DNA from 3 places in the Idiomarina sp. UBA3162 genome. Region 2 is predicted to be linked to each of the others. Evidence: predicted binding sites of a transcription regulator. Region 2 holds the regulator's gene; each other region holds the start of a gene.
The links. The regulator sigma-54, encoded in region 2, starts transcription at its own class of promoters, with help from an activator protein. The targets are predictions, from matches to a motif close to GTTGGCACGNNNNTNGNNT.

Region 1: B2X00_RS12045 (DUF4168 domain-containing protein) is a predicted target of sigma-54. The motif match lies at 1,946-1,964, and genes of this name have one in related genera.
Region 3: flhA (flagellar biosynthesis protein FlhA) is a predicted target of sigma-54. The motif match lies at 2,680-2,698, and genes of this name have one in related genera.

Annotation. Positions count from the first base shown of each region.
Region 1 is NZ_DEYI01000100.1:367-11,197, forward strand. Features, by position in the region: partial or broken gene B2X00_RS12035 (sigma-54-dependent transcriptional regulator) at 1-371, opposite strand, end outside; gene B2X00_RS12040 (sensor histidine kinase) at 361-1,842, opposite strand; gene B2X00_RS12045 (DUF4168 domain-containing protein) at 2,007-2,393, shown strand; gene B2X00_RS12050 (acetolactate synthase large subunit) at 2,509-4,155, shown strand; gene B2X00_RS12055 (glutathione S-transferase family protein) at 4,152-4,727, opposite strand; gene B2X00_RS12060 (cation diffusion facilitator family transporter) at 4,742-5,629, opposite strand; gene B2X00_RS12065 (hypothetical protein) at 5,820-7,142, shown strand; gene B2X00_RS12070 (hypothetical protein) at 7,136-8,011, shown strand; gene glmS (glutamine--fructose-6-phosphate transaminase (isomerizing)) at 8,417-10,249, opposite strand; gene glmU (bifunctional UDP-N-acetylglucosamine diphosphorylase/glucosamine-1-phosphate N-acetyltransferase GlmU) at 10,252-10,831, opposite strand, start outside.
Region 2 is NZ_DEYI01000059.1:749-11,579, forward strand. Features, by position in the region: partial or broken gene mlaE (lipid asymmetry maintenance ABC transporter permease subunit MlaE) at 1-10, opposite strand, end outside; gene mlaF (phospholipid ABC transporter ATP-binding protein MlaF) at 3-806, opposite strand; gene B2X00_RS07460 (TetR/AcrR family transcriptional regulator) at 897-1,457, opposite strand; gene B2X00_RS07465 (KpsF/GutQ family sugar-phosphate isomerase) at 1,622-2,599, shown strand; gene kdsC (3-deoxy-manno-octulosonate-8-phosphatase KdsC) at 2,599-3,171, shown strand; gene lptC (LPS export ABC transporter periplasmic protein LptC) at 3,168-3,728, shown strand; gene lptA (lipopolysaccharide transport periplasmic protein LptA) at 3,700-4,242, shown strand; gene lptB (LPS export ABC transporter ATP-binding protein) at 4,246-4,971, shown strand; gene B2X00_RS07490 (RNA polymerase factor sigma-54) at 5,001-6,452, shown strand; gene hpf (ribosome hibernation promoting factor) at 6,481-6,768, shown strand; gene ptsN (PTS IIA-like nitrogen regulatory protein PtsN) at 6,772-7,248, shown strand; gene rapZ (RNase adapter RapZ) at 7,233-8,078, shown strand; gene B2X00_RS07510 (HPr family phosphocarrier protein) at 8,075-8,353, shown strand; gene mgtE (magnesium transporter) at 8,356-9,717, shown strand; gene pmbA (metalloprotease PmbA) at 9,739-10,831, opposite strand, start outside.
Region 3 is NZ_DEYI01000053.1:32,154-42,984, reverse strand. Features, by position in the region: gene fkpB (FKBP-type peptidyl-prolyl cis-trans isomerase) at 1-260, shown strand, start outside; gene ispH (4-hydroxy-3-methylbut-2-enyl diphosphate reductase) at 279-1,208, shown strand; gene B2X00_RS06395 (type II secretion system protein) at 1,183-1,536, opposite strand; gene B2X00_RS06390 (hypothetical protein) at 1,533-2,171, opposite strand; gene B2X00_RS06385 (hypothetical protein) at 2,162-2,581, opposite strand; gene flhA (flagellar biosynthesis protein FlhA) at 2,743-4,881, shown strand; gene flhF (flagellar biosynthesis protein FlhF) at 4,897-6,228, shown strand; gene B2X00_RS06370 (MinD/ParA family protein) at 6,277-7,149, shown strand; gene B2X00_RS06365 (RNA polymerase sigma factor FliA) at 7,142-7,867, shown strand; gene cheY (chemotaxis response regulator CheY) at 7,904-8,287, shown strand; gene B2X00_RS06355 (protein phosphatase CheZ) at 8,299-9,039, shown strand; gene B2X00_RS06350 (chemotaxis protein CheA) at 9,053-10,831, shown strand, end outside.

The sequences.
Region 1 (10,831 bases), on a different contig from region 2:
TTTAATAGACGGTGCTCCAACACACGTTGCACACTCAGAAGCAGGTGCTCAACATCAAGTGGCTTGGTCAAGAAGTCAGCCGCACCGTGTTTTAACGCATCAACCGCCTGATCGACAGTAGCGAACGCGGTAATGAGGATGAGTGCGGGCGCGCCGACCTCAGTGACGTGCTTCAGCAGCGACAAACCTGAGGATCCCGGTAGGCGAATATCACTGACAACGACATCAACTGAAGGTAACTCAGCTTGATAGTCTTCGATTGATGGAAAAGCAAAAACTTTATAGTTCTCAGCTTCAAGCTCCTCAACAAGTAGCTCACGTAGCGCTGAATCATCTTCAACAACTGCGATTTGCGCTGTATTAGCTGTCATTTGAATCTCCTGATCTGAGTCCTATGTGAGGAAGTAATAAAGTCGCGCAACAACCGCCCTGAACGCGGTTTTTAAGCTTTAATTGGCCGTCATGATCGCTCATGATGTGTTGCACGATGGTCAATCCCAACCCTGTCCCTTCACCTGTTGTTTTACTGCTGTAAAAAGGCGAAGTAGCATGCGTCTGAGCGCTTTGAGTAAGTCCGTCACCATCATCCATTATCATAATAGCCGTCGCGCTTGGTGTTTGACTCACGGCAATACGCACCTCTGATTTAGCCGCTTGATACGCGTTTCGTAGCACATTCACTAATGCCAGCTCCATACGGGATACATCAACCTTAACAACTTCATCGCCCTGATACTCAACGACACATTGGATATCATCATTCTCAAGCTCAAATCCCACACTAGTGCGAGCGCGCTCTATCAGTGATTTAATCGGCACTTGTTGGCGTTCGCTCACAGGCGTGCGAGAAAAGGCGAGTAGTTGATTAACCAATCTTGTTAGCCGGTGAACTTGACCCCGAATAGCTTTCAACTGACGTTTATCGTCATCGCTAGTCGCATGTCTCAACAGCTTTTTAGCACGATTATCGATCACCGTGAGCGGCGCACCAAGCTCGTGAGCAACCCCACTCGATACTGAGCCGATCGCAGCCATTTTCTCTTGCGCGCGCAAAGCTTCGTTCAAGCGTTGCTCTTCTTGTCGTCTGTCACGAATTTCATGCTCTGCTCGCGTCACCGCCTCAAGCATCTCATTCAGCCCTTGGCTAATGGCTACAATTTCGCTCGGTCCTTGAGTGTTTACGCGCACATCGCGCCGTCCTTGTGCGACTTGTTGCATAATATTTCGAAGATACAGAACATGACGCCCTACACCGCGATAATGACCAAACACCAACACCGCGATAGTCACCACTGCAAAAATAAACCAACTGACCCACGCTACTTGGCTGAGTTGCTCGAACCGTTCATCAAAGTCGCTGGCGCGTCGATTGATTTGCAGAAGGCCAATAATACGGCCTCCACGATCGACAATCGGGAGAAACTGTGAGAATACTTCACGTCCCTCAACTTGACGATAATCATCTTGTGACACCCCAGTTTGAACTGTTTGTCGCGCCAACCAACTATCGGATAAGTCAGTTTCTGTCACACCGGCTTCGGCCACTTGTTGACCGTTCACGTCGTAAACTGAGGCGCCGTAAACACGGCCAATATTGAATACTGAGTCTAGATTGGCTTGCACAGTGGTTAAATCATTATTTAACAACGCATCACTGATGGGCAGACTAATTGCCCGACCAATCAATTTAAGATCGGTTTTAAGCCGCTCTTCCTCTTGTTGACCCGCAATATTCAACCCAAACGTTATCGCAGCCCCAGAAATCAAGAGCATCGGAATGACCACATACAGTAACAAGCGGCGCTGAATACTTGAAAGCGGTAAGGTGTATCTTTTTGTCACATTACCTCCTTTGTGTGTATCAAAAGGATACATAAGAAACTGTAAGTTTTCTTTGTATGATTTTCGATATTTATTTTTCCCTTATTTTTCATAATGTTAAGAAGTTGGCATGGTCTTCGCTTTAGTCTTATCGAACAAGTTTTTTTGAACAACAGGAGTTCATCATGAAAAAGACAATGATTGCATTAGCATCAGCAATGACTTTAGCCACGACTGCTGCAGCAGCGCAAACTCAAGATAACGCTATGCAGAATCAGATGGCTCAACAGCAAGCTCAACAAAAAATCACTGAAGGCATGTTGGTGAAATTTGTTGCAGCAATGGAAGACGTACAAAAAGTGACGACAAAATATCGTGACAAGTTCCAAAATGCTGAAAATCAAGAGCAAGCACGTAGCATCCAGCAAGAAGCACAAAAAGAAATGATCGCAGCAGTGGAAGATTCAGGTCTAACACCGCAGCAGTACAACATGATCATTCAGCGTGCTCAAAGCGATGAAGAGCTGCGTACACGTCTTCAAGATATGACATCAGGTGAAGACAACTCGTAATTGAGGCGCAACACTTTAAATAAAAGGGCGGTCTGAGCACCGCCCTTTTTTGATCATAATCGCCTGTCATAACGTAGCACCTTAGTATTCATGTGAATTTAAAAGGAGTGTCTAAGTGAAAGCGGCGGACCTCATGGTAAAAGCTCTCGAGAATGAGGGTGTGGAATATGTGTTTGGAATCCCAGGAGAAGAGAATCTCGATCTACTTGAGTCTCTCTCAAATTCATCCATCGAACTGGTATTGACGCGTCACGAACAGGCGGCAGGTTTTATGGCGGCAACCTACGGGAGGTTGACAGGAAAACCCGGCGTTTGCTTATCTACTCTTGGCCCCGGTGCAACCAACTTAGTCACTTCAGTTGCTTATGCACAACTGGGTGCCATGCCGATGGTAGTCATCACGGGACAAAAACCGATTAAAGACCGCCCGCAAGGTCAATTCCAGATCATTGATGTTATCGATATGATGACGCCAATCACCAAGTACACTCAACCAATTATCAGTGCTAAGACGATACCCTCACACGTACGGGAGGCTTTCCGTCGTGCTGAAGACGAACGTCCTGGTGCAGCACATCTTGAATTGTCAGACGATATTGCCGCTGAAGAAGTGGACGCAACACCGATTGCGCCAAGTTACTCACGCAGGCCGATTACCGAGCATAAGTCAGTTGACTATGTATTAAAACTGCTGAAAGAAGCCAAGCATCCATTGATTGTGATCGGCGCGGCTGCCAACCGTAAAATCACCGCGAAGATGCTCCGTGCGTTCGTTGATAAGACAGGTATTCCGTTTATCACAACGCAAATGGGTAAAGGCGTCATTAATGAAGATCATCCTCGTTGGTTGGGTAATGCCGCGGTATCCGACGGCGACTATCCACATCGTGCCATAGAACAGGCTGATTTGATCCTCAACGTCGGTCACGACGTCGTTGAGAAACCGCCATTTATGATGAAACCTGATCAGCGCAAAGTGGTGCATATCAACTTCCAAGGTGCGCAAGTCGATTCTGTTTATTTCCCGCACGCCAGTATGATCGGCGATATCGGCAACAGCATTTGGCAGCTTAAAGAAGGTATCGAGCCGCAGTCTCATTGGGATTTTGAGTTCATGCTTAAAGTACGAGAGCATATGCGCGATCACACCGATGAAGGTGCGCATGACGAAGCTTTCCCTATGTTACCTCAGCGCCTAGTAGAAGAGGTGAGAGAAGTCATGCCAGACGACGGTATCATTGCGTTGGACAATGGTATCTACAAAATCTGGTTCGCTCGCAATTATCCAGCGCGCCAGCCAAATACCGTGTTACTCGATAATGCGTTGGCATCGATGGGTGCAGGTTTACCTTCCGCAATGGCCGCTAAATTGGTCCACCCAAACCGCAAGGTGGTTTCTATCTGCGGCGACGGTGGCTTTATGATGAATTCGCAAGAAATAGAAACCGCGGTCCGTATGAACCTCGACTTGGTTGTGCTTATTCTAAACGATAGTGCTTACGGGATGATTAAGTGGAAACAAGAGCACATGGGCTTGCATGACTTTGGTTTGGACTTTAAAAATCCTGATTTTATAAAATATGCAGAAGCTTACGGTGCCAAGGGTTATCGATTAGCTGCAACGGAAGAGCTGCAGCCACTGATGCGTGACTGCATGGAACAGGGTGGCGTACATATCATCGATGTTCCGGTTGATTACTCGCGTAATGTTGAGCTGCTCAACGAGGAAATCCCTAAACGTGCGAAAGCAATCCAAGCCTAATCTTTTAGGCTTGGATGCGTATCTGCAAAAATAGGGTAGTCGTTAATTTTGTCTAAAAACGCCTGTAGCTTGGGGAATTCGTTTAACGAAATCAGTGAACGAAAGAGTCCCCAGCTCAGGAAACAACCTAAGCGCAGCTCACCATCGCTGAACGGATGCGGCCCCTCATAAGCAACAGCATGGTCGCGACTTTCCATTAAAGCGAGAATTTCATGCACGCGCTCATGCTGACGCTTCATGTAACCATTGTTTTCCGGCGTGACACCTTCCTTGCTCAACAAGAATAAATTGATGGTGGCGTCCATCGCTGTATTCACCAAACAATACTGGTCAAAATCAGTGGTATCCGCGAAAAAACGCTCACCGTTCTTTTCGCGCACATATTTTAATATGCTCGAAGAATCAAAAAAACGCAGGTCATTGTGGTGTAAAAAAGGTACCTTTTTAGCAGGACTCAACTTTGCACTCATATCGTGATCAGTCTCGGTAAGCGAATACGCTAAGCCCGTTTCTTTAAACGCAATACGACAGTGCCGTACATACGGTGAAGTATAACTACCAAACAGTTCCATAAACCGCTCTCCTATTAATGGTCTCGACAAGGCTCGTCGGGATACTCAAGTTCAATTGTAGTATGCGCCAAATTAAAGCCTTGTAGCGCATCGGAAATATTAAGTTTGAGCTTTCCTCGTTGCTCCGCAGTCAGCTCGCGCGCAACCACAATATGCGCGGTTAATACATGACGCTCGCCATCAAGCGACCAAAAGTGAATATGATGAGCATCTTGCACATCATCTAGTTTTATCAGTTTTTCTTGAATGGCGATATAGGCTTCTTCGCTAGGCGCTGCTTGCACAAATAGCTTCACTGTAGATGCCAGAGTACGAATAACATTAAGTAAGATAAATAAGGTAAAGCCGATAGACAATAAAGGATCAAGAATAGGCCAGTCGACAAAATACAGTACGATTGAGACTATCAATACTGCGACCCAGCCCAGTACATCTTCGATCAAGTGCCAGTTTAATACACGTTCATTAAGTGTTTCGCCTGCGCTTAGTTTAAACGCCGCATACCCATTAACGGCAACGCCAAACACAGCCAAACCAATCATGCCCTCAACAACCGGCATCACGGGGTCAAGTAATCGAGGAATAGCGGTGTAAAGTACCCAGACAGAGCCGGCAATTAAAATAACCGCATTAATAAAAGCCCCGACTAACGAGAGCCGCTGATACCCATACGTGAAGGTGCGAGATGGATCTCGCTTACTGAATTTGTTGAGTAACCAAGCTAGACCAATAGATAAGCTATCACCGAGATCATGCACCGCATCTGCAAGGATAGCCGTACTGTTCGTTAAGACGCCACCGATAAACTCAATAATGGTGAAACCCAAGTTGAGAAAAAATGCCCAACCAATCCGATTCGAAGACATATCGTGGTGATGGTGATGATGGTGATCGTGACTCATAAACTCCACTTCTTGACTCAGTGACACAGACAACAGAGTGAATGTTGGCTTAGCAACTACTATGACACGATAGCATGCATATGCGAAGCGCATCATTCAGAGGGGCAACCCGATAATGATGTCATTTAATGCTGACAAAACAGTATTACTATCGTAATGTATCTTTAATGTTATAAAAAGAGAAAGCACAATGCGCAAAATTCTTCTACTGGGACTGCTTTTAGCGAGCTTTAACGCACTCGGCAAAACACTTGAAACACCGACTTATCTTATTCAATGCCAAGATTGCACGACCGATCAGCTACGTGATTGGTTCTTTAACACGATTGTTGTTAATACAAATGAAAACCCTGAAAAAGAACATCAAAGCATCCATTCACAGTACCGCATCATCGTACATAGACCGGATTCCTCTCAGTACGATGCATTCAAAGTAATCGCCCCTGTAACACACTTAATACAGAGCGATATTAAACCGGAAACCTTTAGGTTTTCAGAGACCTCATATACGAACAGTGAAACCTACCTCGCGAAGCAGCTGTTTGCCTATGCAAAGCAAGTCGATAAACAATTGGGTCATATCGGTGACCAATTAAGTCGTTCGTTTAAAGCTGCGAATGAATACCAGCAATGGCTTAACTCAAATAGCACGCAAGCTAATAACCACGTCTGCACAAACAATCCTCAATATCTCGGGTTAACGTCGTTCTTTTCGGTTGATGCACGTAACCAGTTACAACAACAAGCAACCCAATTGTTCAGCAAAACCGACTTCAACAGCGAACCTGCGACGATAAAGATAGCCAACCAGTCTCGCTTTATTAAGGGCACTCTCAACCAATCGTCTATTTACTTGATTAAGCGAAAGGCGCTTCATAAGTCGACAATATCGTTAAACTTTGCCGATCCAGAGGACCCACAAAATTCTGCCAAAGCGACCTTTCTCATGACATTAGAGGGCAATTCGCTGACGATTAACCCTATTGAGTCGTTAACACGGCTAGGCAACAAGAACCTGAGTCTTTTCGAGGACTTTGGCGGAGAGGTGTCGCCGTGTGCTGTTGTGGCAATGAACAGCTATCAAACACCTCAAACAATTAGACAAACGCAGAAAGAGCCCACACTTGCAGCTAATGTTAATCCCGATAATCCGCATTTATGCGCATACATCTATGGCACGCAAGATAAAACACGTCGATTGATTTTAGGCGCAACCTGCAGAGCTGCGCCGGATGGGGATTTAAAAATGAATCTTAACAAAGTTAAAAATAACAAGGCGCGATTTAGTCAGCCGTCAACAGTTAAAAACTGGTTAATAAATAACCAGCTTTCTGCAGGCAGCTTCCGTGCCGAAGTTCAAACTGTAACAGTAAATTCAACTGAAAATAGTGGACAGGTTACAGCTAAATGGAAAGAACAATCTCAAGTAAAAGCTCAAGTTTCTTATAGTGTAGCCGGATTAGGAAGCTGTGGTCCAGGTAGAGGCCCTTCAAAGGTTATCGAAATATGCTAAAACCTATGCGATGGAGGGATTTACCTCCATCTTTTCTAAAAATCAAACTTACAAAATTAATCTTAGTGCTAGTTTTGTTAACGGCTACTGGTTGTTCCTCTACTAAAATTGCGACACCTGATAATTACGAGACCATTTACCACGTCGTCGAATATAATAGAGGCGACATCGTAACTACTTCGGCGTTTCAATCTTCCAAAACTAATGTAGCGCTTAAAGACTTCGATAGACATTTAGATTTTTCGAAACTAGTAAATTTCAATGCCCGGTGGGGAAATATCTCATTCTTTGTACATAATGAGCAACGTCAGTGCCGAGAACGTTATACCAACTTGAGCCTTAATTTAAGTAAAACAGTTGCAAAAGAAATTCTTCCCCGCAGCGACATCTCAATTGAGATTTACTTTACGCCGAAAGAAAACTTTTCAATTACTGAATCAAGCACAGATGATAATACACACCGATTTTTCTATCCTGTAAACTTCTGCAATCCCAAGTTGTTCCCTCATCAAGCCCTTGAGGCAGCGGGAAAGATCGTACATGAGACCTATCATATAATGGTTTTCAAATCTTATTTAAATAACTTACCTGCTGAGCGTGAAGAAGAATATGCTTCCCTATTGCAATTTTGTAATGGTGTACTTTCAGACCAAAAAGCAAAGTTAAATAAAGAATATTTCGACTCACACATCTCAAGTCAAAAAATTCAGCCCCTTAGCGAAACAGAAGAAATTTCTAATAAAGGACGTCTAAAAGCAACATTGAAAATCCAAGCTGAGCTTAAAAATAACACAAACCTTATTAACTACTGCGAAAAAAAGGTAGAAAAAATAAATCATATAACTTTTCACTCATTTAAAGATGATTAATAGCGGCGAACGAAATCCCTATAACAGGGTAAAACCAACAAAGACCACCGAGACGCAACAATCAAGACATAATTATACGTCCGATATTGGTTTGTTAAAGCGATTAGATGATCAAGCTAGGAGAACTGTTGGTCAACTCATTGCTGAGGGAAATAGCTAAAAAAGTTGGAACGCTTAAGGCGTCCGGTTTGTCGCGTCGCAAGCGACGCTTGGGCTTAGTTCGTAAGTTCAGCTCTAGCTCTGTTTTAGTTTAACGGAATGTTCTAGTTATAACTGCTCTGATTTTTCAGGAGAATTACAGGATGCCGCAATACGAATATGCTATCTATTACGATGAGCGTAACACCACACCAAGTATGAAACTTTATTGCTAAGCCACATTCATAAACCAAAGCGCAGTGACGGTTATTCAACCGTCACTGACTTCGCAAGGTTTCTTGGTTGGTCGACATCGGTGCCTTTAATGATGGCCACGTAGTACGACAACAACTGCAGAGGAATGGTGTATACGATAGGCGCGATGACTTCATCACAGTGACAGACATTTAAGACATTCATCGTGTCATCACTAGTGAAGCGTGCGTTTTTATCAGAGAACACATACATAATGCCGCCACGAGCGCGCACTTCTTCAACGTTGGATTTGAGCTTCTCGAGCAACTCGTTGTTAGGTGCAACGACGATAACTGGCATTTCTTCGTCGATTAACGCTAATGGACCATGCTTAAGTTCACCTGCTGCATACGCTTCTGCGTGAATATACGAGATCTCTTTGAGCTTTAACGCACCTTCCATGGCTATTGGGTATTGATTACCACGTCCAAGGAATAGACTATGATCCTTGCTTGCAAAATCGGGCGCGAGTGCTTCAATTTCGGCATCGAGTTCAACCGCTTCTTCGAGTTTAGCAGGTAAGGTTTGTAACGCTTTTACAATAGCGGATTGCTGTTGTTCGTTCATGCCACGGTACTTACCAATCGCAACGGTGAGCATTAATAGCCCCGTAAGCTGGGTAGTAAATGCTTTCGTTGATGCGACGCCGATTTCTGCGCCAGCACGCGTCATAAAGGCAAGATCGGATTCACGTACCATGGACGAGGTTGCGACGTTACAAATCGTCAGACTGCCTCGATAGCCCATTTCTTTTGAGAGACGAAGCGCTGCGAGCGTATCCGCCGTTTCGCCACTTTGCGAGATAGTCACAAGCAGACTGTTAGGGCGCACAAACGACTGGCGATACCTGAACTCAGAGGCTATCTCTACATTACACGAGATGTTTGCCATTGATTCAAGCCAGTATTTTGCCACCATGCCCGCATGGTAACTGGTACCACAAGCAATGATTTGGACATGCTCAACCGTCTTAAATAACTCGGCTGCGCCTTCGCCGAACGCATCGTCAAGTACCGTGCTCTCAGATAACCGGCCCTCGAGTGCGTTACGAACGGCAATAGGCTGTTCATGAATTTCTTTTAACATGAAATGGCGATACTGACCTTTACCACCTGCGTCGTAATTGACATCAGAATCGACCACTTCGCGCTCAACCGACTCATCAGCGCTATCGTAAATTTTGATATCGGTGCGATTAATATCAGCAACGTCACCTTCTTCGAGATAAATAAACTTGCGGGTAACTGGTAATAGCGCTAATTGGTCAGACGCCACAAAGTTTTCACCGATGCCAACACCGATAACAAGCGGGCTACCTGAACGCGCAACCACTAATCGTTCAGGATCTTTTGTATCCATTACCACAGTGCCATAAGCACCCTCAAGCTGCCTTACAGCGGCTTTTAACGCATCGAGTAGGTCGTTGTGAGTTTTGCGTTCATGATGGATAAGGTGAGCAATCACTTCGGTGTCAGTCTGGCTTACAAACTCGTAACCCAACGCTTGTAGTTGCTCGCGCAAAGTCTCATGGTTTTCGATGATGCCGTTATGCACCACTGCAATTTCGTGCTCTGATAGGTGAGGGTGAGCATTGCGTTCGGTCACGCCACCATGGGTCGCCCAACGCGTATGTGCAATTCCGATGGTTCCGTCTACTGGCGTCTCTTCAATCGCGTCCGCCAACGCTTGCACTTTACCTGTACGTTTTATGGTTTGTAAGTGCTGAGACTTATCGATAACAGCGATTCCCGCTGAATCATAACCACGATACTCAAGCCGCTTCAGGCCCTCTAATAAAATTCCGCTTACACGTCGTTCAGACGTCGCTCCTACAATACCGCACATAATTATTTTTCCTTCTTTTGAGGTCGTTGCCAGCCCTCAATATTTCGCTGTTTTCCACGAGCGACCGCCAATTCGTTATCACCTACATCCCGTGTAATCACTGAGCCAGCGCCTACCGTTGCTTCCTTGCTAATCGTTACCGGTGCCACTAATGAACTGTTTGAACCGATAAACGCGCCATCGCCAATGATGGTTTTAGACTTATTAACACCATCATAGTTGCAGGTGATAGTGCCGGCGCCAATGTTCGCATTGCGTCCAACCTCGGTATCACCCAAATAAGTTAGGTGACCGGCTTTTGAGCCCTCACCTAAACGTGATTTTTTCATTTCAACAAAGTTACCCACTTGTGCGCCATTCTCAAGGATAGCGCCGGGTCGCAAGCGCGCAAAAGGACCCACTTGGCAGCCTGCTTTTATTTGCGCGTCTTCAATATGACTGTTGGCTTTAACACGCGTGCCTTTGCCAATTCGACTGTTTCTGATGACCGTATTAGGTTCGATGACAACGCCGTCTTCAAGTTCAACATCGCCCTCAAGCACCACGTTGACATCAATAATGACATCGCTTCCGACTTTAACC
Region 2 (10,831 bases):
AACTATCCATGCGCTTCCCCCATCAAATCCATAGCGAAGTCGTCCTCGGTGTAATGGAATTTAACTGGGCCATCGGCTTCGCCTTGTAAGAACTGACGCACGATGGCTTTATCATTATTCTCAAGTTCAGCCGGTGTCCCCTCTGCAACGACCTTCTTATCAGCAATAATATAAGCGTAGTCGGCAATAGAGAGCACTTCATCCACGTCGTGCGATACAACGATAGAGGTTAATCCAAGCGATTCATTGAGCGAGCGAATTAATTTAACGATAACGCCCATCGAAATTGGATCTTGGCCAGCGAACGGTTCGTCGTACATAATCAAATCAGGATCGAGCGCGATCGCCCGTGCGAGTGCCGCACGTCGCGCCATACCGCCGGATAATTCTGCTGGCATTAAATCACGCGCGCCACGCAAGCCCACGGCTTCAAGTTTCATCAATACAATACTGCGAATCACGTCCTCGGTGAGCTCGGTATGCTCTCGTAATGGAAACGCCACGTTGTCGAAAACACTCATGTCGGTAAACAGCGCACCGCTTTGAAACAACATACTCATTCGCTTACGCAGCTCATAAAGAGCCTTACGCGACAACTGAGTGACCTCTTCATCAGCCACCTTGATTGAGCCCGATGACGGCCGAAGTTGCCCGCCTATTAAGCGCAATAATGTTGTTTTACCAATGCCACTGGGCCCCATAACCGCGACGATCTTGCCCTTCGGTACGGTCAGTGAAAGGCCGTCATAAATGGTGCGTTGGCCGTGCGAAAAATGCACATCTTTTAAAGCAACAAAGTTATCCACTTATCTGTCCCTAACGCGCTATTTGTTTCAGAATACCCATTCTAGAGGGCGTTGGTCTAAAACGTAACTGTAAAAATGTTGCAAAACATATCAGTTTTGTTGATCGATCATCGCCAACAACTTATCTGCAAAGGCTTTGCGGTCACCTTGGCAATGCTCACACAATTGTAATTGCTCAAATAATCGAGCTCCATGCACCGCGAAAAACAGTACCTTGGCTAGCATGGGATCACGGCTGAATTGTTCGAGCGATTGAAAGGTCTGTTGCACGTGAGCAGTCATTGGCGCCAGCAACTCTGGATTATTCGCTGCGGCTGCCAGCAAACCTGAACTTAACTGCGCGCATTCTGCATCACTGTTTAACGACGCTAGCAAAATACTTTTTAGTTCTTGGTTAGGATCATCCTCGAAATCCTTCATAAAGGCGTCTTTCAAATCACTATTTCGCGCCACCATGCGCTCAAGCATCGCTTCGAGAAGTTTGTCTTTACTAGCAAAGTGATACAGCAGTCCGCCTTTACTAATGCTGGTTGCTTGACCCAGTGCATCAAACGTAAGACGAGCAGCACCCTCAGATGCAACTAATTGCTCAGCAGCATCTAAAATAACGTCTCTATTGCTCGGGCGACCCGCACATTTTTTTGCGCACATAACGACTCACTTAATGACATAAACTAGGCTTATTACTAAACCGTCTAGTTGGTATAGTAATTCAAATTTGTGACATTAGCAATCATATAGCGACAAATACGGTAGGCAGCCACCGTCATATTGACGTATCATTAGGCGCAGGTTTTCAGTTTTTTAGGTGAGTAATGAAGCAAATCACCCATGACTTTTGTACGCTTGCTCGCGACGTAATCGATATCGAGCGCGATGCTATTGAAGGTTTAAAAGCCTTTCTCGACGAGAACTTTAATCGCGCCTGTCAGGCGATGTTCGATTGCAAAGGACGCATTATAGTGACCGGTATGGGAAAATCGGGTCATATTGGTGGAAAAATTGCAGCAACACTTGCTTCAACCGGTTCACCGGCATTTTTTGTACACCCCGGGGAAGCCAGTCACGGCGATCTCGGCATGGTCACTGACAGTGATATCGTCATCGCCATATCAAATAGTGGTGAAACAGGTGAAATTTTAAATATCGTTCCAGTCATGAAACGATTAGGTGTCACTATTATCGGGATGACTGGCAATCCGGATTCAACGCTCGCAAACTTGGCCGATATTCACGTCTGTATTCGGGTTGAACAAGAAGCCTGTCCGCTCGGCTTAGCTCCGACGGCCTCGACCACAGCCAGTCTGGTCATGGGCGATGCCCTCGCAGTCGCGCTCCTCAATGCGCGTGGATTCACCGCCGACGATTTTGCCTTGTCGCACCCGGGTGGTTCGCTGGGTAAGCGGTTGTTGCTCAGACTCAGCGACGTCATGCATACGGGTGATCGTGTCCCCAAAGTTGAGCAAACAGCATTAATTCGCGATGCTTTATTGGAAATCTCACGTAAAGGTCTCGGCATGACCTCTATTGTTGATGACCAAGGTCGCTTAGCGGGAATTTTTACGGACGGTGACTTGCGCCGTATTCTCGATAGCCGCGTTGATGTGCACGAGAGTAAAATTGCCGACTTTATGACACGCACCTGCGTCACCGCGCATGAAGACATGTTAGCTGCACAAGCGCTTAAGTTAATGCAGGACCGTAAAATTAACGGCTTAATTATTGTCGACCATGATGGCAAGCCACACGGCGCCATGAATATGCACGACTTACTGCAGGCAGGAGTGGTTTAATGATTCATAACCGTACTGCAAAAACCGTAAATACCTGGTATGGCGACATTAGCGAAGATTTATTTCAACAGTTCGCGCAGACTCAATTACTGGTATTAGATGTCGACGGCGTATTTTCAGACGGTCGCATTTATTTAGGTAATCAAGGTGAAGAGCTTAAAGCGTTCCACACCCGCGACGGCTTTGGCTTAAAAGCGTGGACCGATGCTGGTTACCCTGCGGCGGTCATCACTGGTCGCGAATCGGCAATTGTTGAACGTCGCATGAAACACCTAGGCGTGACCCACATTTTTCAGGGTGTGAAAGATAAGGTCGAGGTCTACGAGCGCCTGCTTGAAACGTTAGCATTAAGTGATTCGCACGTCGCGTACGTCGGCGATGACGTGCCCGATCTAAAACTCATCAACCGTGCTAAATTAGGCGTCGCGGTTCACGATGCTCATCCATCTGTGCAACTTGCTGCGCAGTATATCACCCGCTGTCATGGTGGATTTGGCGCTGTGCGTGAAGTCTGCGATTTACTGCTGTTAAGCCGCGGCGAACTCGCGAGTGTTGAAGGAGTGAGTTTGTGAGTCGTCGCGTAGCGCTATTGCTGCTTATCTTATTTGGCGCAGTTATACTATTGCTTTGGCGTCCTTTTGATCGCTCCGACGCGGGCGATAACAACGTGCAATCGCGGAAAATGACGCCTGACTTTACCGCTTCAGGACTGAAAACGCGTTTATATGAGTCGGGTGGCCGCTTGGCACATCAGGTTACTGCCGAACACATGTCGCATTATATTCAAATCGGTCTCACTGAACTAACCAACCCTGTTTACTCAGTTTATACCGATGAGCGCGAAGCTACATGGCAAGTTAGCGCAGAGCAAGGCACGCTATATGACGATCAAACACTTATTTTAGAGCGCAACGTTGAAATATTGGCCTTACAGCCTGATACTTCAATTAAGCGTGTTAATACCGAATACTTGGTCATCGATATACCGGCAGAGACTATGAATACCGATTATCCTGTCACTATTTCGGGACCCCAAATTGCTGTGCAAGGTCATGGTCTGAGCGCCGACCTGTACGCGGAAACTATGGAGCTAAAACGTCATGTTAAAACGGTTTTTAATCCTCGCTAGTTTAGCGGTTGTGAGCCAAATGGCCGCCGCCCAAGGTGAGGCGGATTTTAAAAAGCCGATCGAGGTCAATGCTGGACATGAACACTTTGATATCAAGAACAATAAATTGTTGTTGACCGATAATGTCATTGTAACTCAGGGCTCTATGCGTATTGAGGCGGATCGACTTGAGGCAACCGGCGGTGAGTCCAAAGACCAAGCCGATACATTTATCGCGCACGGTCGTCCCGCAGTCTACACCCAGTTGCTCGAGGATGGCTCGGAGATCAGCGCACAAGCCGATCAAATCACTTACTTCCAGAGTCAGGGACGTATTGAACTACAAGGTAATGCGCAAATCATTCAGGGCAGCAGCTTGTCGCGTGGTGATACCATTGTGTATGACTTGGCTAACCAGCATGTCTCGGCAAGAGGCTCAAAGGAATCAGGCGAACGGGTTACCACGATTTTTAACCCCAATAAGCAACCCGAGAAAGAGCAACCTGAAGACGACCAACAGCAACAAGAGCAATAGTGCATGGCTAAATTATCTGTTCAGCATCTCGCTAAATCTTATAATCGACGCCAAGTCGTCAAAGACGTCAGTTTAGAGGTGAGCCAAGGGCAAATTATTGGCCTGCTCGGTCCTAATGGTGCAGGTAAGACAACGACCTTTTATATGATAGTTGGCTTAGTGAACTCTGATAAAGGCAGTATTAAGCTGGATGATCAGGACTTAACGCTTTTGCCGATGCATGAACGTGCACGTCGAGGTATTGGATATTTGCCACAGGAGTCATCTATTTTTCGAAAAATGACGGTCCGTGATAACTTGATGGCGATTCTTGAAACTCGACGTTCACTTACCGCGATTGAGCGCGAAGAAAAACTCGATGCATTGCTCGAAGAATTTAATATCGGTCATATCGTGAATAGCTTGGGTATGAGTCTGTCGGGTGGTGAGCGTCGCCGTGTTGAGATCGCTCGAGCGCTCGCTGCTGACCCTACGTTTATTTTATTAGACGAGCCTTTCGCAGGTGTTGATCCGATTTCTGTACTCGACATCAAAAAAATAATTGAACATCTTAAGCACCGAGGCATCGGTGTGTTGATAACTGACCACAACGTGCGTGAAACGTTGTCCGTATGCGAGCATGCGTATATCGTTAGTCATGGCGAGCTGATTGCTAGCGGGGACGCGAATAGCGTATTGTCAAACCAACAAGTGAAAGATGTCTACCTCGGTGAGCAGTTCACCTTGTAACACAGCACAAGTGAGGCCGGGATAATCAGATGAAACAAAGTTTGCAACTGAAAATGGGTCAACAACTTACGATGACCCCTCAATTACAACAGGCCATTCGGTTGTTGCAACTCTCATCACTCGATCTACAAGCTGAAATTCAAGAAGCCTTAGATAATAACCCGTTACTTGAGGTTGAGGGTGAAGCTGAGCAAGATGCCCAGACCGATGCCGAGCAAACGCAAAAAGACGATAGTCAAAAAGAAACCGTCGATGCATTACAAGATCAATCACTCCCCGATGACCTCCCATTAGATAGCACTTGGGATGACACATATACATCAACTACTCCGTCAAGTGGCACTAGCTCAAGCCAGTCGTTTGACGGCGAACACGATGTCTATCAAGGCGAAACAAGCGACTCGCTTTACGATCATTTGATTTGGCAAATGCAGATGTCGCATTTCTCAGACGAAGATGCGGCTATAGCCACCACCATCATCGAGTCCATCGATGAGCGCGGTTACCTGACTTCAGACTTGAATGAACTCGTTGAAGCTATCAATTTACCCGAAGTCGATGTTGAAGAAGTCGCCATGGTGCTTAAGCGTATTCAACATTTTGATCCTCTGGGTGTCGGTGCGCGCTCCATCCAAGAATGTTTGAGTATTCAACTACAGCAACTATGCGATGAAACCCCCTGCAAAAAGCTTGCATTAGCGCTTATAAATGATTACATGGAGTTAATGGGTGCGCGGGATTATAAAGGGTTGCAGCGTAAACTGAAGATTGATGAAGCAGAGCTGAAAGAGACACTGCGACTGATTCAAACCTTAAACCCTTATCCTGGCGATGCTATCGACCAAAAGCCCGTTGAATACGTCATACCGGATATTTCGGTAGTGAAAAAAAATGGTCGTTGGGTGGTCGAATTAAATCCTGATAGCGTACCTAAATTAAGAGTGAACGAACAATATGCAGCGCTGAGTCAGCAGGCAAAATCAAGTGCTGACTCTCAGTATATTAAGCTGCATACTCAAGAAGCGCGTTGGTTCATTAAGAGTCTCGAAAGCCGAAACGAGACCTTACTGAAAGTCGCGCACTGCATCGTTCAACGTCAGCAAGGCTTTTTTGAACATGGTGAGGAGGCGATGAAGCCGATGGTTCTCAATGATGTCGCGGAAGCCGTTGATATGCACGAAAGTACAATCTCGCGTGTAACGACTCAAAAATATCTCCACTGCCCGCGCGGCATCTTCGAGCTTAAATACTTCTTCTCCAGTCATGTCAGTACCGAAACAGGAGGTGAGTGTTCAAGTACCGCTATAAGAGCGCTAATCAAAAAATTGGTTGCCGCGGAGAACCGCGCCAAACCATTAAGTGATAACAAAATTGCTGAACTCATTGCGGATCAGGGAATCCAAGTAGCTAGAAGAACGATCGCGAAATATCGTGAATCGCTCAACATTCCCTCTTCAAGCCAGAGGAAGAGTCTGCTTTAATATTGTTCAACCGTAGAAGGAAGACGTTATGCAAATCAACCTAACAGGTCACCACATTGATATTACTGACGCGTTGCGTGAATACGTGGATACAAAATTTGCCAAGTTAGAGCGCCACTTTGACCACATAAACAACGTTCACGTCATCCTAAATGTTGAAAAAACGGTTCAAAAAGCGGAAGCTACGCTTCATGTTAACGGCGGAGAAATTTTCGCCGATGCAGAGCACGACGATATGTACGCGGCGATTGATGGATTGATCAATAAACTCGATCGCCAAGTGATTAAACACAAAGAAAAGTTGAAAAAACACTAAATCATGCAATTGTCTGATCTTTTGAGCCCCGACTGCACCAAGTGTGCAGTCGAGGGTGCAAGCAAGAAACGCCTGTTAGAAACTATCAGCGCTATCGCGGCCCCAAAACTTGTCGGAATCACTAAACACGACATCTTTGAGAGCTTAATTAATCGTGAGCGCTTAGGTAGTACGGGTATTGGTCTTGGCATCGCTATTCCACATGGTCGATTAGCCAATGCGACGCAACCTGTGGCGGTACTAATGACGCTTGAACAACCCATTGAATTTGATGCGATTGACAATCAGCCGGTGGATATCGTATTCGCCTTGCTTGTCCCTGAATCGGAGCATGAAAATCACTTAAACACGCTTGCAACCGTCGCCAAACGCATGAATAACAAAGAATGCACGCGTTCGCTGCGAGAAGCTGATAGTGACCAAGCGCTCTATTCTATTTTTGTCAGCGAAGATCAGGCACCTGAATGCAACTTATCATAGTCAGTGGACGTTCAGGCTCCGGCAAAACCATTGCCTTAAGAGTACTCGAAGATCTCGGTTTCTATTGTGTCGATAACCTGCCTATCGCTTTGCTCGCAACACTGGTTCATTCAGTCATTGAGCAATATGATCGCGTTGCCATCAGTATTGATGTACGCAATTTACCTGAAGATCCTCACGAACTCGTAGAATCAATTGAGTTTTTGCCCGATGACGTCGATATTGAAGTTCTCTTTATCGACGCCGATGACCAAACGCTGCTACAACGCTTTGGCGAAACTCGGCGCTTGCATCCACTTTCACAAAAGCAGCTACCTTTAGTTGAGGCGCTGCAGTTAGAAAACCGACTACTCGACCCTATTGCTGAACGCGCCACTTGGCGAATTGATAGCAGTAACCTATCTTTACATCAACTCAGTGAAGAGGTGAGTGCGCGCGTCTTGGGTAAAGCTTCGAAGCATGTCGTGATTGTGTTCCAGTCGTTCGGATTTAAACACGGCGTACCTAAGGATGCAGATTTCGTATTTGATGCGCGAATTTTACCGAATCCCCATTGGAATCCAGAGCTCAAGCTTCTCACTGGGCAAGACGAGGACGTTAAGCAATTTTTCCGCAAAGAAGGTTTAGTGACCAAATATTTACTGCAAGTCGAAAACTTTCTTGCCACATGGTTACCTTACTTTCAACGCAGTAACCGTAGCTATCTAACTATTGCGGTGGGTTGTACGGGGGGTCAACATCGCTCTGTTTATTTGGCCGAAGCCTTAGCCGACCAGTTCAGAACAGATGAAACACATGTTCAGGTTCGCCATCGGGAATTGTCAAAATGACGCAAAAAGTCTGTAAATCTTTGATCATTCGCAATAAACTAGGTCTGCACGCGCGCGCAGCAACCAAATTGGCACGCTTGACGCAGGAGTTTGCCGCCAAAATTACCATCAGCCAAGATGGTCAAGAGGTCGATGCAGGCAGTGTGATGTGTTTAATGCTTCTCGCCAGCCGACAGGGCCGCGAGGTCGATGTCTGCGCCCAAGGTGAAGATGCCGAGGCAGCGCTCGAAGCAATTACCATCCTATTTGAAGATAAGTTTGAGGAAGCTGAATAACCATGATGGCTGAGTTGTCCGATAAAGAATATGCAATGCAGCGTATTCAAGAGGTAAATACTGCCCTATCGGACGGTATGTATGTGGCTGCACGCCGCATGCTACATAATATGCCGGCATGTGATATTGCGCTTCTCCTGGAGTCGTCCCCCCCTAAAAGTCGTGCCATTGTTTGGAAACTCGTCGATGCCGACGAACACGGTGATATTCTAGAAGAACTTTCAGAAGAAGTTCAAAAATCCATTATTCGCCAGATGGCGCCTGAAAAACTCGCGGCTGCCACCGAAGGAATGGATACCGATGACTTGGCCTACGTACTGCGTGGCTTGCCAGACCAAGTTTATCAAGAAGTGCTCAAATCAATGGACGAGCGCGACCGAGAGCGTGCTGAAACGGCATTGTCATACGATGAGGACTCTGCCGGCGGTATCATGAACACCGATACCATTACCGTGCGCGCCGATGTCACCGTCGATGTTGTATTACGTTACCTTCGCCTAAAAGGCGAGCTACCAGAAGCCACTGATAAACTCTATGTCGCCGATCGGAACGATAAACTCATCGGTGAAATCGCCCTATCGCGCTTAGTCACCGTCGACCCATCAAAAGTGGTCAGCGATATTATGTCGCCGGATATCGTCAGTATTCCTGTCGACATGGATGAAACCGAAGTCGCAAAATTGTTTGAACGTCATGATTGGGTATCAGCGCCCGTTGTCGACGGGGAGCAGCAACTTGTGGGTCGAATCACCATCGATGACGTGGTTGATATCATTCGCGAGGATGCTCAACACTCGATGTTGAGTATGGCCGGTTTAGAAGATGACGAGGATACTTTTGCGCCGGTACTCAAAAGTACTCGCCGCCGCACCGTGTGGTTGGCCATTAACTTGGTCACGGCATTACTTGCCGCTATGGTCAGCTCACTATTCGAAGACGTGTTAGCGCAGATGGCGGTACTCGCTATCCTGAATACCATCGTGCCAAGTATGGGGGGTATTGCCGGTAGTCAAACCCTGACCTTGGTAATTCGAGGTATGGCGCTCGGCCATATCGGTAGTAGTAACTCACGGTGGTTGATCGGCAAAGAGCTCGCCATTGGCGCACTGAACGGTATTATCTGGTCAATCCTCATTGCCGCTGTGGTAGCACTTTGGATGCAAAGCTGGTTGGTTGGTGGCATTATCGCCTTCGCGATGATGATGAATCTCCTGGCGGCGGCGCTTGCCGGCGTGACCGTACCCATGATATTGAAGCGTTTTGATATTGACCCAGCACTGGCGGGCGGGGTTATTTTAACCACCGTCACCGATGTGGTCGGTATCTTTGCATTCTTGGGTACTGCGACATTGCTGCTGTCTTAAACAGCAATGTCGCCGGTTGCTTTACTGACCTGCAATCCGCATTTCTTCTAACAACACCGATCCCGTATGCAAAGCATGGCGCTCGTCAACATCGTTACCAATAGCGACGATATTTGCCAGCATGTCTTTTAAATTACCCGCAATCGTCACTTCCTCAACAGGATACTGAATTTCGCCATTCTCAACCCAGAATCCAGCAGCGCCGCGCGAATAATCACCGTTGACTAAGTTAACGCCTTGCCCCATCAATTCGGTGACCAGTAAGCCTGTGCCCATCTGTTTGCACAGTTCAGCCAAACTCTTATCACCATGGGTCAAGCGCCAGTTATGGATGCCCCCAGCATGACCGGTGGGCTGCATATCCATCTTGCGGGCCGCATAGCTAGTAAGTAGATAAGTCTGCAACTCACCGGCCGTAACGATATCACGTTCAATCGTAGCTAAACCTTCATGGTCAAACGGACTGCTTGCTAAACCACCCACGATATGAGGACATTCTTTAATGTTTAACCACGACGGCAACACCGGCTGGCCCAATGCGTCTAGCAAGAAACTTGATTTCCGGTAAAGATTGCCGCCACTGATCGCACTTACGAAATGGCCAAACAAGCTGCCCGCCACATCGGCGCGGAAAATTACCGGGACTTTTGCGGTATCGATCTTGCGGCCACCCAAGCGGGATAGCGTCTCCTGAGCGGCTTCCTCAGCTACTTTTTCGGGCGCAGCTAAGTCTTGCGTTCGACGCGCAACCGAGTAGCTCATATCGCGTTGCATGCGCTCACCTTCTTTTGCGATCAGTACGCAACTTAAATTATGACGCGACTGCAAATAACCGCCCAAAAAACCGTGACTATTGCCATATACGCGAAAGCCCGTATGCGAACCGTAGTGTGCACCGTCAGAATTAATAATGCGATCATCTAAAGCTAAGCCATGACGCTCACAGGCGAGTGCTTGCTCTATCGCGTATTCTGCACTTTGATCGCCGGGGTGGCATAAGTCTAGCTCAGGATAATCTTTGGTCATTAGTTCTTTCGGTGCTAACCCATTAAACGGGTCAGCTGAGGTATAACGGGCAATTTCCGCCGCCTTTTTTACTGCCGCAGCAATGGCT
Region 3 (10,831 bases), on a different contig from region 2:
AGCGCGAGTTTACACTGGCACCACAAGACGCTTTTGGTGAACCGAACCCCGACAACTACTATTATGTTGATTCGGCTAAGTTTAGCGATGAGACCAAGCCTGAAGTGGGCGCAATTCTCACGTTCACCCAGCCTGATGGTACCGAGCTACCAGGGATTGTGCGGAAAATCGAGGGTCCTACGGTGACTATCGATTTTAACCACCCTCTGGCTGGTCAAACGGTGATTTTCGAAGTTGAAATTATTAGCGTGGAGCCGTAACCGGCACACGGAGGAATTATGCAAATTTTACTCGCCAACCCACGTGGCTTTTGCGCAGGCGTGGATCGCGCGATTACCATCGTCGAGCGAGCATTGGAGATATTTGAGCCACCCATTTATGTGCGCCACGAGGTGGTGCATAACAAATATGTGGTGAATAAATTGCGTGATGCGGGTGCGGTCTTTGTCGAAGAACTCGATGAAGTGCCCGACGATGCAATTGTTATTTTCAGTGCGCACGGCGTCTCACAAGCGGTTCGTCAGAATGCCAAAGATCGCGGTTTAAAAGTCTTTGATGCAACCTGTCCACTGGTGACTAAAGTGCATATGGAAGTGACACGTGCCAGTCGTAAAGGGCACGAGTGCGTGCTCATTGGTCACGCCGGACACCCCGAAGTTGAAGGCACGATGGGGCAGTATGCCAATCCGCAGGGCGGCATTTATTTAGTCGAATCTCCTGAGGATGTCGCAACGCTCGAAGTAAAAGATGCGGATAATTTGCACTACATGAGTCAAACCACGTTATCTGTCGATGATACGGCGGATGTGATTGATGCCTTACGGGTGCGTTTCCCTAACATTAACGGGCCTCGTAAAGACGACATCTGCTATGCCACACAGAACCGACAAGATGCGGTGCGTCAATTAGCAGAAGAAGCGCAATTAATGTTGGTGGTCGGTGCCAAGAATAGCTCGAACTCAAATCGGTTACGTGAACTGTCCGAGAAGATGGGCACACCTGCTTACTTGATTGATGATGCCAGTGGCATCCAGCGCGATTGGCTTAACGATATCGACCGTGTGGCGGTGACCGCAGGCGCTTCGGCGCCGGAAGTATTAGTGCGCGAGGTTATCGAGCAGTTACGCAGCTGGGGTGGTGAAACTGTGACTGAGCGAGAAGGGCGCGAGGAAAACATCATCTTTAGTATTCCGCCAGATCTTCGTTAGTCAACGCTACGTAAACTGGGATAACCCCCTCTAAATTAGCATGGGCAAGCCAGAACGTGGCTTGCCGTGCCGAGTACCATTCTTGTGTCACTGTTATTGCCTCATTAGTGGGCTGCCAGTGTCGAACCTCTCCGTTTCCGATTGCCATCAATAACTCGTTTTGTGCCGCTTGCAGTTGTTCTAACGCGTGTTGCCGCGCCTGTAATCGGCGGACTTCGGTCTGCGTAAGCTGCACCATACTTAAGCCGCTCGCCAGCGATATGCTCACCACGACCGTCATTATCATCGCCTCGATAAGTGCTGAACCTTTGAGCTTTAGCAAGCTCATAAGCGCGTTGCTGCAGTTGCTGGTATTGTTGCCATTGCCAGGCGAAACGTTGCGTTAATAGATTCAGGTGTTCGGTGGCAAAGAGCATGATCAATGCATGTATGCCAATCAAGGACAGAAGGGGCGTAATAAAGCTGCTCATCAAACACGCTCCGATTGACGGGTGCAGGACTGAATAAGGGAAGGCGCATCGTGTGTGCCGACGTGGCGAGGGTGATCTGGTAACCCGGTGCGAGTGCCCGAATGCTAAACTGGGTCAGGCTGAGTGTTTGCGCTGTGGTTAGACTTTGCCAGCCGCGCTGGGCACAATCAAAAGCATCACCATGGTATTGCAATGCCCCAGCGCGTAAGCGATAACCAACCTGATCGCCTGTGTGTATCGTCAGTAGGTAACAGCTATGTTGCGAGCTCGAAGTCAATTGCCTGACCTGTTCACTGCGTAACAGATCACGTCCAATTTGTAGCGCTAGACCTTGCAAAGCAAGCTGCGCCTGAGGTTGCTGCAAGGCTTGATTGATTGACGTGGTTTGCCACAGTATGACCTGTACTGACGAACCCGCTAATAGGACCATTAGGGCACAAGCCGCAAGTAGCTCAATCAGTGCAAACCCCCAAGGGCGTGTTGTTACACACATGAAGTTATACCCATTATCTCGACATCGCCAGCGCTACAGTACCTTATCCGTCCGATAGCACTGACAATCCAGCGTAGTTCGAACTTACCCTTATGCATACTTAAGTGGCCGGCACGAGCATACCCTTGTGGCGCATAAAAAGTCAGCGGACGGCTGTGATCATTAAAGTTACTGGTAAACTGCCAACCGTCGGTTTTGAGCGCGTGCTTAATGGCAGTAAGCGGAATCTCGATATGGCGTTGCTGCGCTTGCGCACGCGCTTGATACGCTTGCAGCAAACTTAAGCCGCGCAGTCCAAGCGCTCGCGCTTCGAGTTGTGCGGTTGAGTGCTGCATGGCAGGGACACCTGCACTCAGCAATAGCAGACTCAACAGTGAACAGACAGACCACTCCAGTAAACTACTTGGCATTAATCATTCTCCAAACTAACCCTCAGAAAAGCTAAACCTCCGCTCGATAAACGCCTAGCGGAGACGTCCGATAGGTACGTAGGTGATAACTGTATTTTGTTGGCACAGAATTTGTATCAGTTAGTCAGAGAATCATTTTTTTGACGCGCAGGAAAAGAAGTATGGCAAGTGGTGCTGCAAGACTGAACAATTTAAAAGGGCTGGCGCAAGCTAACTCGCACATAATTAAAGGGTTCGGTACCCCGCTGGCGGTGATGGCGATACTCGCGATGGTGGTGCTTCCCATTCCACCTATCTTGTTGGATATCCTCTTTTCGTTCTCAATTACTCTTTCATTGGTGGTGATGCTGGTTGCGGTCTACACCCAACGTCCACTCGATTTTGCCGCATTCCCTACGGTATTGCTGATAGCGACCGTATTGCGCCTATCATTGAACGTAGCATCAACCCGTATCGTGTTACTCAACGGTCACGAGGGGCCCGGCGCTGCAGGTAGTGTCATTGAAGCCTTTGGTAGCGTAGTTATTGGCGGCAACTATACCGTCGGTCTGGTGGTCTTCGCTATCTTGGTGATCATCAACTTTATCGTAATCACCAAAGGTGCCGGCCGTATTTCTGAAGTCACTGCCCGCTTTACCCTTGACGCTATGCCGGGTAAACAGATGGCCATCGATGCGGATTTGAATGCCGGACTTATTAATCAAGAGGAAGCGAAAGCGCGACGCAGCGACGTAACTCGCGAGGCTGACTTCTACGGCTCGATGGATGGTGCCAGTAAATTTGTTAAAGGCGATGCCATTGCCGGTATCTTAATCCTTTTAATTAACGTTGTAGGCGGCTTCTTAATCGGCATGATCCAGCATGACTTGTCGTTTGGTCAGGCGATTGAAGTCTATACGCTACTTACCATTGGTGACGGCTTAGTAGCACAAATTCCAGCGCTGTTGTTATCTGTCGCAACCGCCATCATCATTACCCGTGAAAATGATACCAAGGACATGGGTGAAGCGGTTGTATTTCAGCTGATTAACAACCCGAAAGTGCTAGTCATTTCAAGTGCAGTATTGTTTGCCATGGGCGTTATTCCCGGCATGCCGCACTTTGCTTTCTTATCGATGTCTGCCGTGCTCGCAGGTGCTGCATATTACAAAATGCGTCATGCAGAAACCCAAGAGACCGAGCAAGTTGAACAAAAACAACAAGAACAACAGCAACAGTTAGCTCAAAAAGAGCTCAGTTGGGACGATGTGCGTCATGTAGATACCCTTGGCTTGGAAGTGGGCTACCGCTTGATTCCGCTGGTTGATAGAAGCCAAGGTGGCGAACTGCTATCGCGCATTAAAGGAGTGCGCAAGAAGCAATCACAAGAGTTCGGATTTTTAGTACCGGCTGTGCATATCCGCGATAATCTTGATTTGGGTCCTAATAGCTATCGCATCACGCTCATGGGGGTGACCATGGGTGAGGCGGATATTCGTCATGACTGCGAGTTAGCGATTAATCCCGGCCAAGTGTTTGGTGAGTTAGAAGGTGAGAAGACCACCGATCCAGCGTTTGGTCTCGAAGCGATTTGGATTAAACCAGAACAACGTGAAAACGCCCAAACCATGGGCTATACCGTGGTTGATGCAGCAACGGTTGTTGCTACACATTTGAGCCAAATCGTCACAAACCACGCCTCGCAATTATTAGGGCATGAAGAAGCGCAAGAGCTACTGGATCGTTTGGGTCGTAGCCACCCTAAATTGGTCGAGGGCTTGGTACCCGATTTATTGTCTCTCGGCAACTTTGTCAAAGTTTTACAAAACCTGCTCGACGAGGGTATCGCTATCCGTGACATGCGGACTATTGCACAGACGCTTGTCGAATATGCTGGACGCACACAAGACACCGATGTATTAACCGCGGCGGTCCGCATCTCGTTACGTCGACTCATCGTTCAAGACATCTCCGAAGGGCAACAAGAACTGCCTGTCATTACTTTGGCGCCAGAGTTGGAACAGATGTTGCATCAGTCATTGCAAGCCGCAGGCAATGAAGCCGAACAGCAAGGCGCAGGTATTGAACCTGGCTTGGCAGAACGCCTGCAGCAATCGTTGAAAGAGGTTCATCAACAACAAGAGATGAACGGCGAGCCATCGGTGTTACTGACATCCGGGCTATTGCGCTCAACGATGGCGCGCTTCGCGCGTCACGCAACTGACGGAATGCGGGTGCTGAGTTACCAAGAAATTCCAGATGATAAACAGATTCGAATTGTGAGTTCGATTGGCGGCCAACAACAGCCAGCGGCTCAGTGATAGGGGGATTTACCTGTGAAAATGAAGCGCTTTTTTGCTGAGGATATGCGTCGTGCCTTATTGCAAGTTAAGGAAACGCTCGGACCGGATGCCGTTATCATGTCGAATAAAAAGGTAAACGGTGGCGTTGAGATTGTCGCTGCAATTGATGGTGATGCAGAGCCACAAGCGCCGCAAGCAGCGGCACCAGCAGCCGAGTCGGCATCGCAGAGCGATGAGGCGGAACGGTATGCTGAGCCTGCAAACTCACTGGCCGAAATCTTGGCACGCCAGGCACAACATCCAGCGATGCAGGCAAGCAATGCTGAACCTAAGCCAGCACCCGAACCTCAAACTGAGCCGGTCCAAGCTGGCGCCGAAGCGACCCAGGTACCCAGTGAGCCCGAAGTCGATATCCCTGACTATGTTGGTGGCGGTAGCGCTGCTGAAATCGCAGAACTGCGCGCGCAAATCAAAGGTGTCCAGAACTTACTGCAACATCAGTTGAGCGGTTTGATGAAACAAGAAATTGAGCGCGAAGAACCAATGCGCGCCTTATTGACCCAACGCCTTATGACTATGGGTGTGAGCGAACGAATTGCCGATCAAATCGCCTGCTTCATCCCTGAGGGCGATGACATCGAAGATAGCTGGGAGCAATCATTGCAATTATTGGAAGGTCAGCTTAACACCACCCATGACGATATTTTGACTCGTGGCGGTGCAGTTGCGTTAGTCGGTCCGACGGGTGTCGGTAAAACAACGACGATTGCTAAGTTGGCAGCCCGTTATGCGCAGCGCCACGGCTCTGACTCGGTCGCATTGATTACCACCGATACGTTCCGTATTGGCGCAAGCGAACAACTGAAAGTGTATGGTCGTATTATCGGTTGTCCAGTTAAAGTCGCAAACGATGCTAAAGAGTTAGCTGATGCAATGCTGACATTGCGCGACAAACGCCTGATTTTGATCGATACCGCGGGTATGGGTCAGCGCGATAAACGCTTAAGTGAACAACTCGCGCAATTATTACAGAATAAACGTCTAAGAATTCGTCCATATTTGGTATTATCTTCAACATCACAAACACAGGTGTTGAACGATACGGTTAAGCAGTTCAAAACATTGCCGTTGGCAGGCTGCATTTTTACTAAACTAGACGAGTGTTTAAGTTTAGGTGAAAGTATCAGTGTTGCCATCGAGCAAGGGCTTGCGGTGGGCTACTTAACCCACGGACAGCAAGTACCAGAAGACATTCGCGTGGCGGACGAGCATTACATGGTCACCGAAGCAGAGCGCTTATACGATAAAAGCATTTGTTCGAATGTGTCAGACATGCCAAAATCAAATTGGCAGGCCGTTCAATAAAAGGTCATCGATTAATCAAGCATTAACCAGCAGTAAGAGTTAGAGCGCATGGATCAAGCTAGTGGCTTAAGAAAGATGAAACAAAGTAAAGTCAAAGTCATTGCAGTAACGGGTGGTAAAGGCGGTGTGGGTAAAACCAACATCTCTTTAAACATGGCTATTGCAATGGCAGAGCAAGGCAAACGGGTATTGGTGCTAGACGCTGATTTAGGTCTCGCCAATGTCGATGTCATGCTCGGACTGCGCGTGCAAAAAAATCTTTCTCATGTGCTCAGTGGGCAGGCCGAACTCAAAGACATTCTGATAGAAGGCCCAGCAGGTATTAAGATTGTACCGGCCACTTCAGGCACCCGTTCGATGATTGACCTCGACGAGACGCAACACGCAGAGTTGATTCGCGCTTTTAGCGATCTACAAGGAGACTTTGACGTGTTGGTGATTGATACCGCAGCGGGTATCGGTAATACCGTTGTGCGTTTTGCCCGCGCTGCTCAAGATGTGATGCTGGTAGTTTGTGATGAGCCGACTTCAATTACTGATGCTTACGCGCTGATGAAAGTGCTGAGCAAAGAACAGGATGTGTTCAAGTTTAAAGTTGTTGCCAATATGGTGCGTAACCTAAGAGAAGGCCAGTTGCTGTTTAATAAGTTGACCAAGGTCACTGATCGGTTTTTGGATGTCGCGCTAGAATTAGCCGCCATCATCCCGTTTGACGATAACATTCGTTTGGCGGTACGAAAGCAAAAGCCATTAGTACTTATGCAGCCTCGTTCGCCTGCCTCATTAGCCATCAAAGCCCTTGCGCAACGTGCGCTTGACTGGCCGGTACCTGCGCAAGCAGGCGGGCATTTGGAATTTTTTCTTGAACAATTAATAGGATCGGCCGATAACGGTAAGAAGCAGGATGTTGCCAATGAATAAAGCCGCTGTTTACAGTGCCCATGCTGATAATCGTCAGGCGATTATCGAGCAACATACGGGGCTCGTGAAGCGAATCGCACACCACATGATGGCGCGCCTACCCGCGAGCGTACAAGTCGATGACTTGATCCAATCCGGTATGATTGGCTTATTGGAAGCAGCTAGAAATTTTGATAACAGCAAGGGCGCGAGTTTTGAGACCTTTGCGGGCATTCGTATTCGTGGTGCTATGCTCGACGAAATCCGTCGCGGCGATTGGGCACCGCGGTCGGTGCATCGTAACCATCGACGTGTGTTAGAAGCCATCCGCCAAGTCGAGAACGACACGGGGCGTGATGCAAAGGATACGGAAGTAGCGGAAAAGCTAGAAATGTCGCTCGAGGAATACCACGCTATTCTGCGTGATGTTAACTCGGGACGAATTATTGGCATCGAAGATCTGGGCGTCTCGGAAGATGTCATCGTGCCTGAACAAGTAACAGGCACCAACTATGAGCCGCAAAAAGATGTAGAGAACGATGCGTTTCACCGTGCACTGGTGGACACCATCTCTGGCTTACCTGAACGTGAAGCCTTAGTGCTTTCGTTGTATTATGATGAGGAACTGAACCTAAAAGAAATTGGGGAAGTGCTCAGCGTGAGTGAATCACGTGTTAGTCAAATTCATAGCCAAGCGATGATGCGCTTAAAAACGCGTATGCAAAGCTGGGTAGAGTAATTGTCGTAGTAATCGAGAGCCCAAGTGGAGGGAGCTTTGGATAAAAACATGAAAATTCTTGTTGTTGATGACTTTTCAACAATGAGACGAATCATCAAAAACCTTCTTCGCGACCTTGGATTTACCAACATCCAAGAAGCTGACGATGGCAACACCGCCTTACCGATGCTCCAGCAAGGTGACTTTGACTTTGTTGTCACTGACTGGAACATGCCAGGGATGCAAGGTATCGACTTACTTAAAGAAATTCGTAAAGACGATGACCTCGCGCACTTGCCGGTACTGATGGTGACCGCAGAAGCTAAACGCGAGCAAATTATTCAAGCCGCCCAAGCGGGCGTCAATGGATACATCGTTAAACCTTTCACAGCTGTCACGTTGAAAGAGAAGCTCGATAAAATCTTTGAACGCATCAGTTAATGAGTGCGGTTATGTCAAAATCATCGGCAAATATATCGCTCCAGCAAGCGCAGCAACTGGTTGAATGGCTAGAAGCGGGCGAGCAAGCCAAAGCCGATCAATGGCTTGATGACTTTCGCGAGGAGCGTGATGACAAACTCTTCACGTCGGTGGGGCAACTGACTCGCGATCTCCACGAAGCACTGCAAGATTTCCAACTCGATCCGCGGATTATGCAGTTAACACAGGATGACCTGCCCGACGCACAAAACCGTCTGCAGTACGTTATCGAAAAGACAGAAGACGCTGCTAACCGAACCATGGATGCAGTCGAAGCCTGCTTGCCGATGACTGACGAAATGCATCAGCGCGTCGAACAAGTCATGCCGGCCTGGCAGCGATTGATGAGTAACGATATTCAGTTGCACGAATTCAAAGAAATGTGTCACCAAGTCGATGCGTTAATGCGTGAATGTGGTCAGAATATGCCGCAAATTCATGGCTTAATGACCGAAGTGTTGATGGCGCAAGATTATCAAGATATTACCGGTCAAATCATCCGTCGAGTGATACAGCTCGTAGAAGATGTCGAGAAAAATTTGATCGAGCTTCTCAAGTTGTTTGGTGAAGAACAGAAATCTCAAGCTAAACAAAATGTAAAAGCAGTCGATAAGAGTGCAGCAGAAGGACCTGTGATTAACCCAGAACAACGTGATGATGTCGTCGAGAATCAGGATGACGTAGACGATTTATTATCTAGCTTAGGTTTCTAGGAGAGAGCAGCGCATGAGCTTTGAGATGGACGAAGACATCTTACAGGATTTCTTGATCGAGGCGGCAGAAATCCTCGAGCAGTTATCCGAGCAACTCGTTCAATTAGAAAACGACCCCGAGAACAAAGATCTCCTAAACGCCATCTTTAGAGGTTTCCACACCGTTAAAGGTGGGGCTGGTTTCTTATCGGTTTCCGCGTTAGTTGATACCTGTCACGGTGCGGAAAATGTTTTCGATACCTTACGTAATGGTCAACGTTCTGTTTCGGCTGACTTGATGGATGTGATCCTGCAAGCGTTGGACACCATTAATGCCCAGTTTGCTCAATTACAAGCGCGCGAAGAACCCGAAGCCGCCGATAGCGAGCTACTCGAGACACTGCACAAGCTCTCTCAACCCGAATCGGAAGACGAAATCGCCGACGACACTGATGCCGACGTACGTCGCGCCTCTAGCGCGACAGGCGATGCCTCCGCCGACACCGAAACCGACGACGATACCGATACCGACGACGATACCGATACCGACGTAAGTAGTGCCTCTGGCGCGACAGACGATACCTCCGTCGACGACATTCAAGAAGACGAATTCGAAGCCTTACTTGACGAACTCCATGGCAAAGGGCAAGGGCCCGGTGCCAATAAATCGTCGGGCAATGAGCCGGCAAAAGAGCAAAGCAAAGCCAGCAGTAAAGACGGTGATGACGAAATCACTGATGATGAGTTTGAAGCCTTGCTCGATGAATTGCACGGTTCCGGTAAAGCACCGACCAGTGCAGAGAAAAAACAAGAAGAGCAGAAGTCGGCGAGTAAAAGTGATAGCGACGAAATCACTGATGATGAATTTGAGGCACTGCTAGACGATTTACATGGCAAAGGGCAGGCGCCTAAGGTTGATAAAGCCGCTGCTAAACAGCCAGAGGCTCAAAAACCAGCGCCGAAAAAACCACAAGCTAAACAGCCAGAGGCTAAAAAGCCGGAGCCGAAGAAACAAGAACCTAAGAAGCCAGAAGCAAAACAAGAAGAGTCGAAGAAGCCCGAGGCTAAGAAGGCCGCTGCACCGCCACCACCTCCGGCAGAAACCACGGTGCGAGTGGATACCAAACGACTCGATGAGATCATGAATATGGTCGGTGAGCTGGTCTTGGTGCGCAACCGATTATTGAGCTTAAGCAATAATGACGACCAGAAACACGAAGAGATGAGTAAAGCCATCTCTAACCTCGACGTGGTTACAGGTGACCTGCAAGGCGCAGTGATGAAAACCCGCATGCAGCCTATCAAGAAAGTCTTTGGTCGTTTCCCGCGTGTCGTGCGCGATCTGGCGCGAAGCTTGAAGAAAGAAATTAACCTCGAGATGTACGGTGAAGATACCGATCTCGACAAAAACCTTGTCGAGGCATTGGCGGATCCGTTAGTGCACTTGGTGCGTAACTCTGTCGATCATGGCATCGAAATGCCAGATGACCGTCAAGCCAAAGGTAAACCGCGCGAAGGTACCGTGACCTTATCGGCGTCGCAAGAAGGCGACCACATTATGTTGTCTATTAAGGACGACGGCGCTGGTATGGATGCCGAAAAGCTCAAGCAAATTGCGATTAAACGAGGTGTGCTTGATGAGGATGCGGCGGCTCGCTTATCCAACGAAGATGCCTACAATCTGATTTTTGCGGCGGGTTTCTCTACCAAAGAGCAAGTGTCCGATATCTCGGGTCGTGGCGTGGGCATGGATGTGGTGAAAACCAAAATTAGTCAGCTCAACGGTAGCATAAAAATTGATTCGGAGCTCGGC